Regions from separate parts of the Neorhizobium sp. P12A genome, predicted to be linked through region 1. Evidence: predicted binding sites of a transcription regulator. Region 1 holds the regulator's gene; each other region holds the start of a gene.
What was found. The regulator LexA, encoded in region 1, represses DNA repair genes until DNA is damaged. The targets are predictions, from matches to a motif close to TGTTCNNNNTGTGTTCNG.
Positions count from the first base shown of each region.

Region 2: DTW90_RS07165 (2'-5' RNA ligase family protein) is a predicted target of LexA. The motif match lies at 2,725-2,742, and genes of this name have one in related genera.
Region 3: DTW90_RS08750 (ATP-dependent helicase) is a predicted target of LexA. The motif match lies at 2,343-2,360, and genes of this name have one in related genera.

Region 1 is NZ_QOVX01000010.1:94,024-98,232, reverse strand. Features, by position in the region: gene kdsA (3-deoxy-8-phosphooctulonate synthase) at 1-221, opposite strand, end outside; gene DTW90_RS24050 (VOC family protein) at 218-1,105, opposite strand; gene lexA (transcriptional repressor LexA) at 1,326-2,045, shown strand; gene DTW90_RS24040 (ComEC/Rec2 family competence protein) at 2,026-4,209, opposite strand, start outside.
Region 2 is NZ_QOVX01000002.1:234,788-238,996, forward strand. Features, by position in the region: gene DTW90_RS07155 (quinone oxidoreductase) at 81-1,055, opposite strand; gene DTW90_RS07160 (LysR family transcriptional regulator) at 1,116-2,012, shown strand; gene DTW90_RS07165 (2'-5' RNA ligase family protein) at 2,034-2,663, opposite strand; gene DTW90_RS07170 (methylated-DNA--[protein]-cysteine S-methyltransferase) at 2,842-3,405, shown strand; gene DTW90_RS07175 (hypothetical protein) at 3,479-4,003, opposite strand; gene DTW90_RS07180 (class I SAM-dependent methyltransferase) at 4,015-4,209, opposite strand, start outside.
Region 3 is NZ_QOVX01000002.1:558,015-562,223, reverse strand. Features, by position in the region: gene secD (protein translocase subunit SecD) at 1-1,257, shown strand, start outside; gene DTW90_RS08755 (SMP-30/gluconolactonase/LRE family protein) at 1,322-2,197, opposite strand; gene DTW90_RS08750 (ATP-dependent helicase) at 2,438-4,209, shown strand, end outside.

The DNA of each region.
Region 1 (4,209 bases):
GAAAGCGAGGTGCGGTTGGCCTTGTCGAAAGACGATTTGTAGACGAGCCCGATACCAAGCTTGGCACAAAGCTCCTTCAGCACGCCCGCAATCATGAAGGCATGGTCGCGGCTCTCCATCTGACAGGGGCCAGCGATCAGCGACAGCTTGCCGCTGTTTGAAAACGTGACTTTCGATGCGCCTTCGCCGGCGACGACTGCGGAATTGGTCGGATTGCTCATTGTGTCTCCTCGAAGGCAAACAGGGCGCCCTGCCCGGGTGCTGCCCTTACCAAGATACGGTGGTTCTTATGCGTGTAGCTCACGCCGTTACCAGCCAAATGCGCCGCTGTCACGGAAAGATCGCGCGTGCGGAATAGGATTGCCCCCGCACGCAGCCCGGAATCATAGGAGGGAACGGGAAGATCGTAGAACGCTTCCATACCCTGCGGCGTCAGCACCGCGATGCGGGCGTTTGCCGCTTCGATCATCAGGCCGAAGGATTGCTGCGTGATTTTCGGACCGTTTGCGACCTTGTCGAAAAATTCGGCGAAGGCAGCCGGCTCCGGCGTCGATAGCGCCACCTCTATCAACCCGACAGCACCGTTCGCATGCCTCTCGAGAGCATCGCGATCGGTTGGGAACGGATTGATGCGCTCGCAGCAGAAAGAAAAGAAATCAGGGGAGCGCAGATCGGCGGCAAACGCCAACCGGAAGCCGGCGGTCGATTTCGAACCGTCCGGCATCTGCATCGGTCGCGTGAACTCCAGCATTCGGCCGGCAGATATGGCATGGGCGCGCAGCCGTTCATCGTCTGCTGCCGCGTCCGGGGTTCCGAAGACCACGGCAGAAAAACCGTCCTCGCCCTGACGGAACCTGTATGCTTGATCACGAGCGGTAAAGACATTCCCCTCAAGCGTCGCGCTCTCGCATTCCTCTCTGCTCGCAACACCCAGCGGCTCCAGATAAGTCTTGTCCGCGAGGAAGATGCAGGCATTCTCGGTGCCAAAGGGATGCCGGGCATCGGCCGCAACTGTAAAGCCGAGCTTGCCCAGTCTTTCGCGCGCCGACGCGATCTTGAAGGTCGGAAGGACCAGGTGGTCGAGCGGATACGGCAATGGCTTCATCGAATTATCCCCTTACCCTGCCGATGGTTTGCACCTTTCGGTCAAGCAATTCAAGCGGGATGGTAGACCGAACAAGCGTCAAAACGGCGCCCACCCAGCTAAACATTAGAGAAAGTTTGCTCTTTCGCGGAAACTTCACGAAAATTTAGGGACTTGCGGAACACATATGGAACATATAGTGTCTGTTCTGTATTTGTTTCACATATCGGGGTCGATGACGATGTTGACACGCAAGCAGCAGGAACTGCTTCTATTCATTCATGAGCGGATGAAGGAATCCGGCGTTCCACCGTCATTCGACGAGATGAAAGATGCGCTGGATCTCGCCTCCAAATCAGGCATTCACCGGCTGATTACAGCTCTTGAGGAGCGCGGTTTCATTCGCCGCCTCCCGAACCGAGCGCGTGCGCTCGAAGTGATCAAATTGCCCGAAGCATATAACCCTCCTTCGCAGATACGCCGGGGCTTTTCGCCCAGTGTCATCGAGGGGAGCCTTGGAAAACCGCAGCCCGTTGCGGCAGCTCCAACGAAGCCGGCTAATGATGATTCGGGCAACTCGGTTTCCGTGCCTGTCATGGGGCGAATCGCTGCCGGTGTGCCGATTTCCGCTATTCAGAACAATACCCACGACATCGTCGTTCCTGCCGATATGCTGAGCTCCGGCGAGCACTATGCGCTGGAAGTCAAAGGCGATTCGATGATCGAGGCGGGCATTTTCGACGGCGATACGGTCATCATCCGAAACGTGACGACCGCCAATCCCGGAGATATCGTCGTCGCTCTCGTCGATGACGAAGAAGCCACGCTCAAGCGCTTCCGCCGCAAGGGCGCTTCGATTGCGCTCGAAGCAGCAAACCCGGCTTACGAAACCCGCATTTTCGGACCGGATCGCGTCAAGGTGCAGGGCAAACTGGTAGGGCTCATCCGTCGCTATCACTGAGCGATGATATGTCCCGGCTCGTGACAAAGGTGTTGGAGCGCCAATCATAAGCCCGGTGGCGGTTCCAGGCGCGTTGAACGCCTTGAAACGCGGTTATTATTTCGGGTTTTTCGGATGCCAGATCGATCTCGACCGAGCCGGAGCGCCTGAGGGTCGCGCCGGTGAACAACTGTGCACCAGAACGGCAGATGTTGAGACGCAGCCGCACCGGTATCACGACAAGGTCGGCAATATCGCAGGCCGGGCCGAGATAGGCGGCGTTATCGATCGTCAGCAGGATCCTTCCATTGTCCAGGATTGCGGCGCACCAATCCTTGCGGTGGCAGGCAAATCCTCCTTCGGGAACGGTATCCAGAGCGGCTGCCATGGCATCGCGCAGGATTTTCTGCTGATTGAAATCCAGCCTGAGAGGCGGCCCTGTTTTGGCCTTGCGGGTTGGTGTCGTATCGTCCGCAGGCAGCATTTTCGGCGGTTGCTGATCGAAGAGCGCAAGCGCTTGCTGCCACTGTCCGAAAATAAAGTCTGGCGGCCGCTCGCGATTGGGTTCGAGCTTTCCGTTGCGTAGCAGAGCGACGAGTTCGCCGTCCTCGGAGATCAGGACTTCCGTCTTGGGAGTCTCAGGTGTCAGAGCGGCGATTGCGATCGATGCCGCAATCAAGACGGCACCGGCATGGCGCAACTTCGTTCTTAGCATCGTCATCAGCAAAAAGCCGGCAACGATGGTTGGAAAGAGCCAGAGCGGTAGCCGGGCAAATGGAATATTGCCGCCCCACGCGGCAACCGTCTTGGCGATGGCGGTTACGGCGTCGAGCCCCACGCCTGTCACCTGCCAGGGATAATAGTCGAGCCCGAAGGGCATGAGCAGCACGGCGAGCATCCCGACTGGCATGACCACGAAGGACACGACGGGCATGGCGGCGAGATTGGCAACAAGACCATATGTCGCCAGGCGGTGAAAATGCTCGATCGAGAAGATAGCCGTCGACAGGCCGCCGACGAAGGATGTCGATGCAATACCCCCGAAGAAGCGAAACACCACAGCCAGCGGGCTGAATATCCGTAGCCTCAGCAGCCCTCCCTCACGGCTTGGCCGCCGCTGCCAGAGCGAATAGCCAGAGACGAGGGCAAGCGTTGCGGCAAAAGACATCTGGAAGCTCGGGCCAAGTGCCTCGGAGGGCGACAATATCAGAATCGCGATTGCCGAGAGGGCCACGTTCCTTAGACTGAGCGAGGGCCTGTCGAACAGGACGGCGACCAGCATGATCGCCATCATCACGAAGGCGCGCTCTGCCGAGACACCGAAGCCGGAAATCATATAGTAGGCCGTCACCGTCACCAGCGCCCCGAAAGCTGCAATCTTCTTGGTGGGCCATGCTTGTGCGGCGCCGGGAAAGAGACTGAAGAGATAGCGCAGGCCGACATAGAAGATGCCGGCCGACAGCGCCATGTTGAGGCCTGAAATGGCAATGATGTCGGCGAGGCCAGAGACACGCAGGGCCTCCGTCGTCTCATCCGAAATCGCGCGTCTCTCGTCGGTGACGAGCGAAGCCGCAAAGGCGCCGGTATCGCCCGGCAAGATTGTCCTGATGCGATCGCCGATACCGCTGCGGAATTTCGTCAGCCAGATATCTGCCCTGCCGATAAACGATCCATCATCCGTAGCATCACCGGCCGGCGACATCAGTTTCGGCAGACCGTAGAAGTAGCCATTGGCACCAATGCCGTCGAAGAAGGCGCCGAAAGCAAAATCATGTAGGCCGGGCAGAGCCGGGCCTGCCGGTGGCGTCAGGCGCGCCCTGCCCTGAATGATATCGCCGAGTTCGAAAGGCTGCTCCTGCCCGCGGACAAAGGCGGTCACCATTCCCGGCGCCCTGCCAAGCGCGGGCGCCTGGGTCGATTGCAGCTTGAGAACATAGCGCCACCGACCGCGAGCATCGGCTTCGCGTTCTTCAATGCGGCCGGTGACGGTCGTTGTCACTGGCGTATCGAGCATGACGGTTGCGGCGCGCCAGGTCTGCCATTGCGCGAGCAGCATGCCGAACAGAAGGAGAGCAGCGGCAAGAAGCAGATGACGCGCCACTGGCCCGGCTTCACGTCTGAGCAGGAGTGCTGCAACAGAGATTGCAAAGGCCGCCGATATTGCGGCGAGCGGCGGATCCGTATC
Region 2 (4,209 bases), on a different contig from region 1:
GCAATAAATTATCGTGACAGCCGTAAACGACGTGCCGCCGTCGACAGGACGACACGTCTGGGACCTCTATCAATCCCGCGCTAAGCCGTCAGGATCACGCTCCCGGTGGTACGGCCGGCTTCGAGATCCTCGTGCGCTTTTGCAGCTTCTTCCAGCGGATATTCTGCGCCGATCGGGTTGATCAGGCCCGATTGCAGCGCTGCAAACAGGTCCTTGGCGCCCTGGCGATAAAGGTCGGGATCGTTGGCATAGGCAAGCACGCTCGGCCGGGCGAGGCCAATGACGCGGGGAGAGCTCAGCTCCTCGATGCGAACTGGCGGGATCGGGCCTGCCGGCTGGCCAAGGCTGGCAACGACGCCGAAGGGGCGCACGGTTCCGAGCGTCTTCGAAAGCATCTCTCCGCCAATGCCGTCGACGGCAAGATGCGCGCCCTTGCCATCGGCGAGACGTCGCGCCTCTTCGGCCCAATCCGATGCCGTGTGCAGCAGGACTGCTTCCGCACCCGCCTCTTTCGCAATCGCCATCTTCGCCTCGGAGCCGACCGTGCCGATCACCCGGCCACCCAGGCTTTTCGCCCATCTTGTGACGAGCTGGCCGAGACCGCCGGCTGCCGCATGGACGAGAACCCATTCGCCGGCATTCAGGCGATGAATCCTATGGAGCAGCATATGGGCGGTGAGGCCGCGCAGCATCGAACTGCCGGCGACGCGTTCGCTGACACCATCGGGCAGGCGAACCAGGCGCGCTGCAGGAAGGGTCCGCAGCTCGGCATAACCGCCCAGCGGATGGCCGGTATAGGCCACACGGTCTCCGACCTTCAGGTCGCTCACATCCGCACCGATTGCCTCGACGACACCGGCGCCCTCGAGCCCCAGCACGTTCTGGCCCGATGGCATGGGGTAGAGCCCCTTGCGGTAATAGATATCGACGAAATTGACGCCGATCGTACTCTGGCGGATCTGGACCTCACCCGGTCCCGGTGCGGGCACCGAAACATCCGCAGGCTTGAAAACATCGGGCGCGCCTGGCGCAGTGAGAATGACGGCGAGCGACATGGGCTTTCTCCTTTTTCCAGGGAAGAGAGGACCACAAAGCGGAACTGGAATAAATTCGGTATGTATTCACTTCATCTGTGCAATAATGCACCGATGATCGATTGGCAGGACCTTCTTCATTTCGTCGTACTCGCCCGCACCGGCTCCCTGTCGGCAGCGGCGCGCACCCTCGGCGTTGATCACGCAACGGTCGGTCGCCGCATCGCAGCGTTGGAGCATGCCCTGGATTTGCGCCTCGTCGATCGCTTGCCACGGAGTTCTCCCCTCACATCGGATGGCCGGGCGATTGCCGAACTCGCCATGGAAATCGAGGAGAAAGTGGAGGCGATCCGCCGCTATTCCAGAGGTGCCGCTGCCAAGCCCGCCTCGGCAATCCGGGTGAGCGCGCCTCCGTCGATTGCCGCACGCCTGGTTGCGCCCAATATTCCCGATTTTCGGCGGCGCCACCCCGATATCACCTTGACGCTGTCTGGATCGACCGAGGCCGCGGCGCTGGATCGCGGCGAAGCGGAGATCGCCGTGCGCATGACACGCCCCGAAGAGGCCGACCTCCTGGTTCGCCGCATCGGGACGATGCGCTTCGGTCTCTATGCCTTGCCGAAGGTTGCCGCTCAGCCGCCTGAAAGCTGGAGCTTCATCGGCTATGATTTGAGGCTGGATCACTTGACGCAGCAGGCATGGCTGAACAGCCTGCTTGCCGGCCGCCAAATCGTCTTTCGCGCCGGTGATGTCTTCGGCCAGCAGGAGGCGGCACGTGCGGGTCTCGGCGTCGTGGCACTTCCCGTTTTTCTGGGCGACGCAGATCCCGTCTTCGTTCGCCTGCCGACCGCCGTTCCTTCTCCCGCACGGGATCTGTGGCTTGTGACCTATCCTGATCTGAGGCGGTCGCCAGCGATCCGCAGCGTCATGGATTTCTTAAGCGAGATCGTTGGGAAGGCATGTCAGATAAGGGAGTGAAAGATTGCTTTCGCCCTCGATCTAGTGCAACGGCCAAGGGCCAAAATGGTCATGCCGCCCTTCGCCGATATGGCTCTGCACGAGGAATATTTGGCTCGCTTGGATCACGAAGGGATCAGGCAATCGTCTCTTGCCGATATCCTTCCCCCGATAGAACAAGGTCATGTGCGGCTGGCATCCACAATCGAGCGCTGCGTAAAAACCGGCGAGGCGAAGCGCCTTCACGAGCTTGATATGGAGCAGCCGAAATTGAGTTTGGCCCTTTTCGCCACAGAGCACGACATGTTTCGTCGGCGTATCGTAGGTCATCAGACAATCCAGAACCAATGTGAACGGCTCCATATGAATGTCCTTAATAGCTTCACTGATGGCGACAGCGATTTCTTCGGGTGATTCCTCGTAGCCACCTATTCCACATGTCGTCAGATGCAGGAGGCCCGCTGGGCGCGGGCCTCTATAAAAAGCATGCTCTCGATGTAAGCCATCCGCAATAAGGGTGGCTTTCTGAGCGATCTCAAAGCCAGGCAAAATGGCAATGAAGTATGCCGGTTGACCATTCCTAGGGGTGACTCGATGCCACCGCTGCATGGTTTGAAGATCAAGAGGTAGCTGTGTTGACGCAGAACCCATCGCTTTTCGAGGCTGCCTCATGCAGCCTCGCCTCCGAATGATGAAAGGATGAATAAGACTAACGTGAAAAGAGTCCTAGTTCAAGAACAAAAAGTGAACAAAATACTTGCCGATGCGTGACGAGAGGCGCAAGAATCGGGTTGAAACAGCAGCGCCAACGCACGATGTTGAAGGCAAATGAAAAAATGGAGGCCGCGTTATGGCTCACCCAACACATCACTATCATGTCTTCGCAACCGAGGGCGGTTACTGCGCGATCGCCTGGAACGATGTCGGCGTAACGCGATTTCAGCTGCCGACGAAAAGCGCTGACAGCACGGAACGCCTGATGTTGCGCCGCCTGCCGGATGCCGAACGCGGCGATCCCACCGCTGAAGTTGCCGAAGCAATAGCCGCGGTAAAGCGCTATTTCGCTGGCGAGGAAACGGATTTCTCGGCCATCACGCTCGATCTCGACGGCCAGGACGATTTCTTCAAGCAGATCTACGCTGCAGCACGCCGGATCGGGTGGGGTCATACGACCACTTACGGGGCGCTGGCGAAAGAACTCGGCGCCGGTCCTGAGGCTGCCCGCGATGTCGGCCAGGCCATGGCCAAAAATCCCGTGGCCCTGATCATTCCCTGCCACCGCGTCCTTGCAGCCGGCGGCAAGATCGGTGGCTTTTCAGCGCCCGGGGGCTCGGTCTCTAAGGCGCGAATGCTTGTACTCGAAGGCGTCCATGTGGGATCTCAGGAGCCGGTCCAGCAATCTCTCGGCTTCTAACGGCTAGCGGCGCGCGACATCACGCACCGCTCGCTTGCTCTCTGCTCCCGGCGAACTTGCCGTTTACGGAAGCCTAGGAGGCCATCACATTGCCGGCGAGTGCCTTGGCTGCTTTCGCCTGCGGACGCATCAGCAAATAGAATGCTGCGAAATGCGTGATCATCAGCAGGGGCACGTAGAGGATCGGGATTGCGTAGGTGGCGCCCAACTCCCCCGCAAGTTTGGGAAGGCCGAACTGGATGCCGTGATAATAGTCAATGATGATGTCGGCCGCGCCGACGAGATTGAAGGCGACGACGAACAGCCAGAAGAGCCGGCCCATCCTGACCGTGAAAAGCGCCAGCATGGCGAGCAGCCCGGTCGCGAAGTCGCCATAGGCGGCGAAGGCAGCAAAACCGGCAGGCAGGTTCGGGCCGACGACGCCGGGAACGATGAAGACGAGCCCGAAGAAGCGAAAGCTGTGGAGCGTCGCGATGGCGCGTTGCGCATCCACCCGGTCCATCGCCTTGAGCCGGGGCCAGACATACGTGCCGAAGCAAAGCAGCCACGGCACGTAACCCAAAACCAGATGTATCTGGAAGATGATCGCCGGGGACATGTCTCCTCCTGTCAGCTGTTGGTTGACGCGGCCTCGAACACCGCAGTCAGGATACCAAGGCGGTCTTCGAGCAGATTTCGTCCGAGGTTGAAGGAGAGCTGCGCGAAGTCGGGTCCCATCACCACGCCCAGATTTGGCGAGGGCGGCGCACCCGACGAACGCAAAGCGCTGAACCAAGCCTTTGCGGCCTCGCTGTCATCCTGAAA
Region 3 (4,209 bases), on a different contig from region 1:
ATCCGCGAAGAAACGCGCAAGGGCAAGAGCGCCTTTGCGGCCATCGATACCGGCTTCCGCCGGGCCTATTCGACCATCATCGACGGCAACATGACGGCGCTGATCGCCGCCTGCATCCTGTTCTACTTCGGCTCCGGCCCGGTTCGCGGCTTCGCCGTGACAATGGGTCTCGGCCTCATCATCTCGATGTTCACCTCGGTTGCCTTCGTGCGCGTCGCGATGATCGGCATCACCCGCCGCATGAAGCTGAAGGTGCTCAACATCAGGCCGCTGATCCCCTTCAGCCCCTATGACAAGCACATCAACTTCATGAAGGCGCGCTTTTTCGGCGTCAGCGTCTCGGCGCTCCTGTCGATCGCCTCCATCATCCTGTTCATCCATCCGGGCCTGAACTATGGCGTCGACTTCCGCGGCGGCATCCAGATGTCGGTCAAGACCCAGGACGCGGCGGATCTTGCTAAGTTCCGCGAGGGCCTGGACACGCTCGGCCTCGGCGAAATCACGCTGCAGTCCTTCGGCGACAAGAACAGCATCCTCGTCCGCGCCCAGCGTCAGGACGGCGGTGAAGAAGCCCAGACAGCTGCAGTGACCAAGCTGAAGGCCGAAGTCGCGAAGATCGATCCGACGGCGACGGTCGAAGGCACCGATGTCATCGGTCCGAAGGTTTCGGGCGAACTTGCCTGGGCGGGTATCCTGTCGGTCGTCATCGCAAGCTTTGCGATGCTGTTCTACATCTGGTTCCGCTTCGAATGGCCGTTTGCCGTCGGCGCCATCGCGACGTTGGTGCTCGACGTTACCAAACTGGTTGGCTTCTTCGCCATCACCGGTCTGGACTTCAACCTGACGGCGATCGCCGCTCTCCTGACGATGGTCGGCTATTCTGTCAACGACAAGGTCGTCGTCTACGACCGCATGCGTGAAAACATGCGTCTCTACAAGTCGATGCCGCTGCGCGAGATCATCGACAAGTCGATCAACGAGACCCTGGCGCGAAGCCTCTACACCAACGCCACGGCCTTCCTCTCGCTATTGCCGATGGCGATCTGGGGCGGCAGCGCAGTATCGAGCTTCGCGATCCCGATGGCCTTCGGCATCCTCGTTGCCGGCGCATCGTCGATCTTCATCGCAGCGCCGATTCTGCTCTTCCTCGGTGACTGGCGTCGCCGCCATGCGAGCCATTCCGCCGCGGCAAACGACGAAAAGCCGACCGAGGCCAAGGCTGCGAAGGATACAAAGCAGATCCCGGCTGCGGAATAACGGCAGTTTGATGGGAATGGCGTGCCCGGCATCCGGGCACGCTCCTCCGGCTTCTCGCCGGGTGTCAGTCCAGGGAAGGCATGTGCAACGGCAAGCCCGGACGGGGTACGGGAATTCGCTCGATCGCGCCGTGCTCCTGTTCCGTGATGACGGCGTATTTGCCGTCAGGCGCAAAAGCGATATTGCCTGGCCGCGCGCCGTTGGTCCTGATGTGACCAATCATCTTACCGCTTTGATCGACTAGCGAAATTTCCCCCTGCCCATACATGGCGCAATAGAGAATTCCGTTGCGGTCGAAGGCTATGCCGCATGGCCCCTTCAACTGATCCGTGATTGGCGATTGCAGCAGATGGGCAAATACTTCCTGACGTCCGCCAACGATCTGGCGATAGATATTTCCCGTCAGCGTCTCGCTGTAATACAGCAGCCCTTCCGCATCGAAGGCGATGCCATTAGCGAGCAGGAGGCCCGTCGCTAGGACCCTCAGCACCCGTCCTTCAATCGGATCGATCTGGTAGACACGGCCATTATAGGAAGCATCGATGAAATCGGCTCTGATATCCGTGCCGTCCACAAGGTCGGAAACGCGGACACCCGAATCCGTCAGGTAAAGCAGGCCGTCGGGACCGAAGGCAAGGCCGTGGGGAAAAAGAAACGGGCCGTCGGCAGCCCCCTCGATGGTCTGCAGAACCTGACCTTCGGGCGATATTTTCACGACGGAATTTTCAGGGCCGCCGGCCACCCAGAAGCAGCCGTCACCATCCACCGCAAGCCCGGACGGTCTGCCACCCGGGCGACAGATTTCGCGCAGGGAACCGTCATTTTCAATGAGAGACAAGCTACGGCGACTGTCTTCCAGCTCAACGAAAGCGATACGTCCATCCAGCAGCGCGACCGGCCCCTCGGGCTGGCGCAGTCCAACTGCGATAGTGTCGTTCATGCGGAAGCGTCCCTTGCGGTCGACAGTCCAACGGAATGTAAGGCTATCCTGTCCAAGTCGCGTTGTAAACGTATGTAATTCCCCCTCACGTTCCATTGTTGCGCCGCGTCAAACCACGCGGCCTTCTTGACAGCTTTGATTATTCTGGAACATTCGTCGAACATTCCTATGCACTAAAGGGCTGATTCGCTTTTCTGCGGCTTCCATCGGGGTCGACCATCCAGCCGGTCAGGAGAAATGATGAGCGCGGCCTACCTGGAAAAATTGAACCCGGAACAGCGCATGGCTGTCGAGCACGGCACCGGGATCGAGGGGCAGCATGTTGCCGGACCGCTGCTGGTCATCGCCGGTGCAGGTTCGGGCAAGACCAATACGCTCGCCCACCGCGTCGCGCACCTGATCCTCAAGGGCGCCGATCCACGCCGCATCCTGCTGATGACCTTTTCCCGCCGCGCGGCTGCCGAGATGGGACGGCGCGTCGAGCGGATCTGTGCACAGGTGCTCGGACCGAATGCCGGCATCATGGCCGATGCGCTCTCCTGGAGCGGCACTTTCCACGGCATCGGAGCGCGGCTGCTGCGCGACTATGCCGAACAGATCGGTCTCGACCCCGCCTTTACCATCCATGACCGGGAAGACAGCGCCGATCTCATGAACCTTGCGCGGCACGATCTCGGCTTCTCCAAGACGGAAAGCCGTTTCCCCACGAAGGGAACGTGCCTCGCCATCTACTCGCGCGCCGTCAATTCGGAAGCGGCGTTGGAAGAGATCCTGCGCCATGCCTTTCCCTGGTGCGCCACCTGGGAAAAGCAGCTTCGCGATCTCTTCGCCGCCTATGTCGAGGCCAAGCAGGCTCAGAACATTCTCGATTACGACGACCTGCTGCTCTACTGGTCGCACATGATGCAGGAGCCGCTGATCGCAGAGGATATCGGCGGCCGCTTCGATCACGTCATGGTCGATGAGTATCAGGACACGAACCGGCTACAATCCTCGATCCTGATGGCGCTGAAGCCTGATGGCCAGGGCCTGACCGTCGTCGGTGACGACGCGCAGTCGATCTATTCGTTCCGTGCGGCAACGGTGCGCAACATCCTCGATTTTCCGACCTCGTTCACGCCTGCGGCCAATGTCGTGACGCTCGATCGCAACTACCGCTCGACGCAGCCGATCCTGGCTGCCGCCAATGCCGTCATCGACCTTGCCTCGGAACGCTTCACCAAAAACCTGCGCACCGAGCGGCAGTCGGCCGAGCGGCCACGACTGGTGACGGTGCGCGACGAGACGGACCAGGCGCGCTATGTCGCCGACATGGTGCTCGATCACCGCGAGGAAGGCATCCGGCTGAAACAACAGGCCGTGCTTTTCCGCGCATCGCATCACAGCGGGCCGCTGGAAGTGGAGCTCACTCGCCGCAATATTCCCTTCGTCAAATTCGGCGGCTTGAAATTCCTCGACAGCGCTCATGTGAAGGACATGCTGGCCGCGTTGCGCTTTGCCCAGAACCCGCGCGACCGCGTCGCCGGCTTCCGGCTGATGCAGCTGCTGCCGGGCGTAGGCCCCTCGACAGCCCAGCGCGTCCTCGATCGCATGGGCGAAGAGCCGAGCCCGCTTGCGGCTCTGTCAGATATTCCCGCTCCACCACGCACGGGCGACGACTGGACCGCCTTCGTTTCGACCCTGCAGGAGGTGAAGAGTGGCAAGGCCGGCTGGCCGGCGGAAATCGGGCTGGTGCGGCAATGGTATGAGCCGCATCTGGAGCGCATGCACGAGGATGCTTCAACGCGGCTTGCCGACCTGATCCAGCTGGAGCAGATCGCCGCCGGCTATGCCTCGCGCGAACGCTTCCTCACCGAGCTGACGCTCGACCCGCCCGACGCCACCAGCGACCAGGCCGGCGTTCCGCTGCTCGACGAGGACTACCTCATCCTCTCGACCATCCATTCCGCCAAGGGCCAGGAATGGACAAAGGTCTTCATGCTCAACGTCGTCGACGGCTGCATCCCGGCCGA